DNA from 2 places in the Salinimicrobium tongyeongense genome. Region 1 is predicted to be linked to the other one. Evidence: riboswitches for the same ligand, from Rfam matches in the RefSeq annotation. Region 1 holds a riboswitch; the other holds the start of a gene.
What was found. Region 1 has a riboswitch for cobalamin ahead of JRG66_RS13480 (ribonucleotide-diphosphate reductase subunit beta). Riboswitches for the same ligand answer to the same signal wherever they lie in the genome.

Region 1 (3,413 bases):
ATATTTACCTCCTGGGTTACCTGGTTTCCATCTCATCCTTTTTGCTGGGCCTTAAATTTATGAGCTCGCCAAAAAGGGCAAAATCGGGCAACCTTATAGCTGCCTCGGGCATGATCCTGGCACTCGTTCTTAGCCTAACATCGGGAATTACTTCCAACATGCCCGCCGGCAATCTTTACGTGCTCTCTTTCGCGGTCTTTGCCGGCAGCATTGTGGGCAAAAAAGTGGCAGGCAGAGTAGAAATGACCCAAATGCCCCAGATGGTTTCCCTGTTCAACGCTACCGGTGGGGCCTGCGCCTTATTAATAGGAATTGTGGAAGCCTCACAAAATCCTGCCCCGGCCCTCGTGCAGCTCTGCCTCTTTGCCGGAATTTGTACCGGTGGCACCGCAGTGACCGGAAGTATCACCGCCTATTTTAAATTATCGGGGAAAAACCTGAAAGTGAACAGCAGCAGCTTGGTTGTCCTTAAATGGGCCACTTTAGTGCTCCTTTTGCTCCTGCCCGTTTTAGTGCTTGTCAACCCGGGAATAATAAGCCTGGAAGTGGCCGTTTACATTCTTGCGTTCTCGGCTTTGGCTTACGGGTTCCTCCTGGTTACGCCCATTGGTGGTGCCGATATGCCCGTGGTCATTTCTTTCCTGAATTCCATTACCGGAATCGCCACCGCCTTCGCCGGACTCGTTTACCACAGCTACGTGATGATTGTAGGCGGAATTTTGGTGGGCGCAGCGGGCACTTTGCTCACGCTCTTAATGTGCAGGGCAATGAACAGGTCTTTTCTGAAAGTGCTCTCGGGCAACTTCAAAAAAGCGGCGGCAACCGGGGCTGTACGGGAACAGCATATCCAGGAAATTGCGATCCCCGAACTGGCCTATGAGCTCACCTGCTACAAAAAGATCGCCATTGTGCCCGGCTACGGCCTGGCCGTGGCGCAGGCGCAACACCTGTGCGGGCAGTTGCAGCAGTTGCTCGAAGCCAGGGAAATTCAGGTAGATTTTGTGATTCACCCGGTGGCCGGGAGAATGCCGGGCCACATGAACGTGCTGCTTGCCGAAGCCAACATCGACTACGCCCATCTCAAAGAAATGGACGAGGTTAATGAAGACATGGAATCTTACGACCTCACGCTCATTATTGGTGCCAATGACGTGGTAAACCCTGCGGCCGAAAATGACGAGGAAAGCCCTGTGTATGGCATGCCTATTATCAAATCTTACCTCAGCAAAAAAGTGGTGGTGATGAAAAGGAGCATGGACACCGGTTATGCAGGGGTGCAAAATGGCCTTTTTGAGCTGGAAAACTGCTTCCTCCTCTTTGGAGACGCAAAAAACAGCCTCACCAGCCTGGTAGACCAGCTCAAACTCTTTTCTGAATAGAAAAAATGCCAAAAAATCCTGCCTTTTTCAGTAAAAATATTACTGCTGAAGGGCAGGATGCTTTTCCAGGCTTTGATTACTTCGCAAAATGTAAAAAATGGCACCTGGGCGTACAAAATTTTCTTTTTTTACAATGCTGCTTCAGTTTTTGCTGAAATTTTTGGGATTTCTGAAACCACCGGAATCCTTCCGCAGAAATCAGTTTTAAAAATGCCATTTTTGGCACCCCTTGCTGAAGCATAACAACTTCATTTACAGCAAACCCGCTGCCGGCAAAGCTTTGTATCTATATTTTTAAAATCTGACGTTGTGAAAAACTGTGTTGATAAGTAAACGCGGCTCTAAAAGTTTGCTGCCTGTTTCTTTCTAATTTTACATTGAATAGTTGATCTGGATATTTTCTAGGAGGGGAATCATGTGAAAATCATGAGCTGTTGCGCAACTGTCAGTAATCATTAGGTTACAAGCCAGAGTACCTTTTTCAGATCGATGACTTTGCTTTCGCATAAAAAGTAATTGTCATGGAATTCTACAGATTGGCCTGTCTTATTTCGGGGCCCTTGTCTTCTCTTCCATTGGTTATTTTTTAGGCTTTTGTTTAATCAAAATGAATAGGTTATGAGCATTTTTGAAAAGAGAATAAACTACAAACCATTTGAATATCCCGGGGTCCTGGATTTTACCGATGCCATAAACAAGGCGTTTTGGGTACATTCTGAAGTAGATTTCACAGCCGATGTTCAGGATTTTCACTCCTATCTTTCAGACGGTGAAAAAGATGTGGTGAGAAAGAGTTTACTGGCCATTGCGCAAATTGAAGTGGCGGTAAAATCTTTTTGGGGCGACCTTTACAAGCACCTTCCAAAACCCGAATTCAACGGCCTTGGCAGTACCTTTGCCGAATGTGAGTTCAGGCATTCGCAGGCGTATTCAAGGCTTCTTGAGGTTTTGGGCTACAACAACGAATTTGCAAAGGTCATTGAAGTGCCGGCCATTAAAAGCCGAATCAGGTATTTATCTGAAGCCCTGGAACACACCCGGGCAAAAGACCATAAAGATTACGTGTCTTCGCTCATCCTCTTTTCTATCCTTATTGAAAATGTCTCCCTCTTCAGCCAGTTTGCCATCGTGCTTTCGTTCAACCGATTTAAAGGTGTGATGAAGAACATCAGCAATATTATTGCGTGGACATCGGTTGATGAGCAAATTCACGCCAATGCCGGTATCTATATCATCAACCAGATTAGGGAAGAATACCCCGAGTATTTTGATGAAGAAATGATTCAGAAATTAACTAACAGCGTGAAAAAATCCATAGAAGTTGAAGCTGAGATCCTCGACTGGATCTTCGAGAACGGAAAACTGGAGAATATCGACAAAAAGAACCTGATGGATTTTATGAAATTCCGCGTAGATGACAGTTTAAAGAGCATTGGGATGTCTAAGATCTACAACGTGAGCGCAGTAGATTATCAACCCATGCTGTGGTTTGAGGAAGAGGTCTTTGCCAACAGCCTTGACGATTTCTTTGCCCGAAGGCCGGTAGATTACACCAAGCACGATAAAAGTATTACCGCAGCCGACCTGTTTTAAGTAAGCCCGAATTCCCGAATTAAAACTGAAATTACCATGACAACTAATGTACAAGCCCAGCCTTTGATTGGCGACGAAACCAGGAACGAAAGACTCTGGTGGCTAAACGACGAGAGCCAGCAAATTCTTAACCGCGGCTATCTGCTGAAAGGTGAAACCGTGAAATCGGCCATTGAACGTATTGCCAATGCTGCTGCCAGGAGATTGTACAAACCCGAGCTGGCCGAAGCATTTATCGAAATGATAGAGCGCGGCTGGATGAGCCTTAGCTCCCCCATTTGGGCAAATATGGGAACCGAGCGCGGGCTGCCTATTTCGTGTTTTAATGTATACGTGCCCGACAATATTGAAGGCATTACCCATAAGCTTGGCGAGGTGATCATGCAAACCAAGATTGGCGGCGGAACTTCGGGGTATTTCGGGGAACTGCGAGGCCGTGGC
Region 2 (3,413 bases), 470 kb from region 1:
TGGCAAATGTGTAGATATCCCTGTTCTCAAAAGCCTCAAACCTTGCATAATGGGGAGAGGCCTGCAGCATTTCGGTATAAGCTGTGAACTGGCCGGGGCCCATCCAAAAATCGGCATGTGCGGCCTGGGTGAGTACGTTTTCAAAAGAAAGGGAAAGGCTGCCTGTGCCTTCTGTCTGGTCAAAAAGGTAATTGGCATGGGCATCTTTTATGAAAATGGCCTGCCAGGAATTGCCTGCGGGCAGGTACCACTGGTCCTGGTACATGGCACCGGCAACCACCTCGGGTTTGTTTTCGGCTTTTTTTGCCAGCTCTTTGGCGTTGAGGTATTCCTTTTCTATCCCTTCAAAAAAGGCATTTGCTTGATCCATTTTTCCCAGGAAGGCGCCAAAGAATTTTATCCATTCGGCTTTTCCCAAAGGGGTATTCTCTGTCCAGTCGGCGTTGAACACCACCGGGATTCCGGTTTTTTGGAGCAGGTCGAGGCTTTTGTTGCTGCCATCTACCGAAAAACCAATCACCACATCGGGCTGGAGGTTGAGCAGGCTTTCGGTATTGAGGGCTTCATTCTTGCCTATTTCCCTGATTTTGCCAGCTGCAATGCGTTTGCGGGTTTTTTCGGAAGAAATATAATCCAAACCGGGAAAGCCCACCAGCAGTTCTTCAGAATTTAAAATCTCGAGCGCCGGGATATGCGTCGTGGAAGTGACCACAATTTTTTTAACGGGAATTTGCACCCGCTGGTCAAATTTTACGTCTTGTGGTACCTTGGCCCCTTCTTCTGCCAGCAGGTACCGGTAGGTTCTGTCGGCATTGGGCCAGGGGTTCTCCACGCTAATGATCATATGGTCGTTAAAATCAACGATGTGCAGGCCCGAGGCGTATTTTACTGCTATCTCTTCCCCCTGTTTGGATAAGAGCGGAGCTTTTTCCTGTTTGTCAGATCTACATCCAAAGGAGATGAAAAGGAGTAGGAGGCTGTATATGTAGAGGCTGTTCTTCATTGGCACTTCAAAAGTAAGATTATTTAAAATTATTGAAGTAAAAAGCCCTAAAATGTTTATTTTCGCTTTGAATTTTGGTTCGATTGTTTTCTGAAGAAGTTTCAGAAAGAAAAGACATCGATTAAAAGGGAATCAGGGGAATTTGAAGTTAGAAGTACGAAGTTAGATTTACGAAGTACAGTGATTCGAATTCCGAAGCGATTATTAGTGTGAGTTACTTCTAACTTCATACTTCTAAAATCTACCTTCAAACAAGCCTGAGCTGTTCCCGCAACTGTAAGCTTAGTTCCGATGCGTCGGAATGCCTTTTGTACACTTCATACCACTGTCCTGCCAGCTAATGGGATGGGAAGGTTCACAAAAAGGACGCGAGCCAGGAGACCTGCCATTTTTCATTAATTAAAAACCTTTGGCTTTCGGGAAAAAAGCCTGCGGATGATGAAAAAAAGCATTCTCTACCTACTATTTTTGAGCCTGTTTCACTGGACGCCCTCTTTTGCCCAGCTTGACTCTATCAACTATCTCGAAGAGGTTTTTTTGAGCGATGTTAAACTTCGTGAGTTTTCAACCGGCCAAACCCTTATTAAAATTGATGATTCCGTCACTAAACTCAGCCGTCCTGCCCTAGGCGAGGTCCTGCAGTTCAATTCGCCCATTTATTTTAAGCAGAACGGGTTGGGTATGGTCTCTTCGCCCTCTTTCCGCGGAACCACGGCTTCACAAACTGCAGTTTTGTGGAACGGGATCAATATAAATTCGCAGTTCAACGGGCAGACAGATTTCAATATAATTAATACGGCAGGGGTCGATGAAGTGGCCCTGCGCGGTGGCGGCGGAAGTGTTATTTACGGGACAGGAGCCATTGGCGGAACGGTTCACCTCAACAATAGGCTTAAGTTTAACCAGGGCTTCAAAAATGAGATTTTTTTGCAGTATGGCAGCTATAACAGCCTTGATGCCAGGTACAGTTTAGAGGCCTCGGGCGAAGTGTGGAGTTTGTCTGTAGCGGGAGCAAGGAACAGCTCAGACAATGATTACGATTACCCCGAAAAAGGGGAGAACCTGAATGGGCAGTTCTACAATAACAGCCTTGATGTGGGGCTGGCCTACAAGATCGCCCCTAAAAATTACCTGCGGGCCTTCAGCAGTTTTTCTCATGCAGACAGGCATTTTTCGCTCATTAGACCATCTGAGACACCTACAAAATACCGGGATGTGAACAGCAGGAACCTGCTGGAGTGGGAAACAGGGGTTTCCAAATTTAAATCGACTACCAAGATTGCCTTTTTAGATGAAAGCTACAGGTATTATGAGAATCTGAGTTCTAAGCGCTTTTCTTTTGGAGAGGCTGAAACTTTCATTGCCCGAAATGACCTGGAATATTTTGGTTTTAAAAACCTTCAGCTAGCTTCGGTACTTTCAAATACCCATACAGCTGGCGAGGGTTCGGGTATTGATGACAACAGCCGGAATATTTTTTCCGCAGCATTTCTTCTGAAGCATCAGCCAGCACAAGAATTCTCTTATGAAGCGGGGCTTCGGAAGGAACTGACCAATAATTATGAGAGCCCGCTATTATTTTCAGCAGGAGCAAAGTACAGGTTTTCTTCTTTTTATAGCCTGAAGCTGAATGCCTCCAAAAATTTTAGAATCCCCACCTATAATGACCTTTACTGGAACCCGGGAGGAAATACCAGTTTAAGACCGGAAACTTCGCTGCAGGCCGAAATTGGCAACAGTTTTAGATGGCAGAATTTAGGCCTTGACCTTACCGCTTATTACATAGACATTCAGGATATGATAAGGTGGCTGCCCGAAAGTGGTGGAAACTGGCGGCCTCATAATGAAGATGAGGTGCGGTCTTATGGCCTGGAAGCACTTTTAGGATGGGAGAAAAAAGTGGGCAGCGGATTGTTAAACCTTAAAGGGATCTATGCCTATACAGCATCTGAAAACCAAAAGACCGGTAAGCAGTTAATTTACGTTCCTTACCACAAAGCAACGGCCGCTGCGGGTTATACTTATGGCAGGTGGAATTTTGATTACCAGTTCCTTTTTAATGGGGAGGTTTTCACACGTTCAGACAATGATCCAAAATACAACCTGAAAGCTTATACAATTTCAAATTTGTCCACTTCTTATGCTTTCGGCCGTGAAGGTTCATACAGGTTAGGGGCGCGGGTGAGAAACCTTTTCGATGAAGCATACCAAAACGTAGAAGACCGCTGGATGCCCGGCGTTAATTTCAATATTTATTTAAATCTTAATTTTTAATTTATGAAGCTTAGAAAACTATTCTTGTTCGGACTCCTTGGTGGGTTTTTCCTTAATTCGTGTAGCAGCGATGACGATAATGTGAACCCAGAACCCAAACCCGAAACCGGATCTTATGCCGAAGGTATCTTTGTAC

Region 2: linked by a shared signal. The riboswitch ahead of JRG66_RS11305 (TonB-dependent receptor plug domain-containing protein) and the one ahead of JRG66_RS13480 (ribonucleotide-diphosphate reductase subunit beta) in region 1 are both predicted to bind cobalamin.

The regions. Positions count from the first base shown of each region.
Region 1 is NZ_CP069620.1:3,032,203-3,035,615, reverse strand. It holds gene JRG66_RS13485 (NAD(P)(+) transhydrogenase (Re/Si-specific) subunit beta) at 1-1,379, shown strand, start outside; adenosylcobalamin-variant (AdoCbl-variant) riboswitch at 1,769-1,865, shown strand; gene JRG66_RS13480 (ribonucleotide-diphosphate reductase subunit beta) at 1,998-2,972, shown strand; gene JRG66_RS13475 (ribonucleoside-diphosphate reductase subunit alpha) at 3,009-3,413, shown strand, end outside.
Region 2 is NZ_CP069620.1:2,559,114-2,562,526, forward strand. It holds gene JRG66_RS11300 (ABC transporter substrate-binding protein) at 1-1,003, opposite strand, end outside; cobalamin riboswitch at 1,062-1,407, shown strand; gene JRG66_RS11305 (TonB-dependent receptor plug domain-containing protein) at 1,439-3,277, shown strand; gene JRG66_RS11310 (YncE family protein) at 3,281-3,413, shown strand, end outside.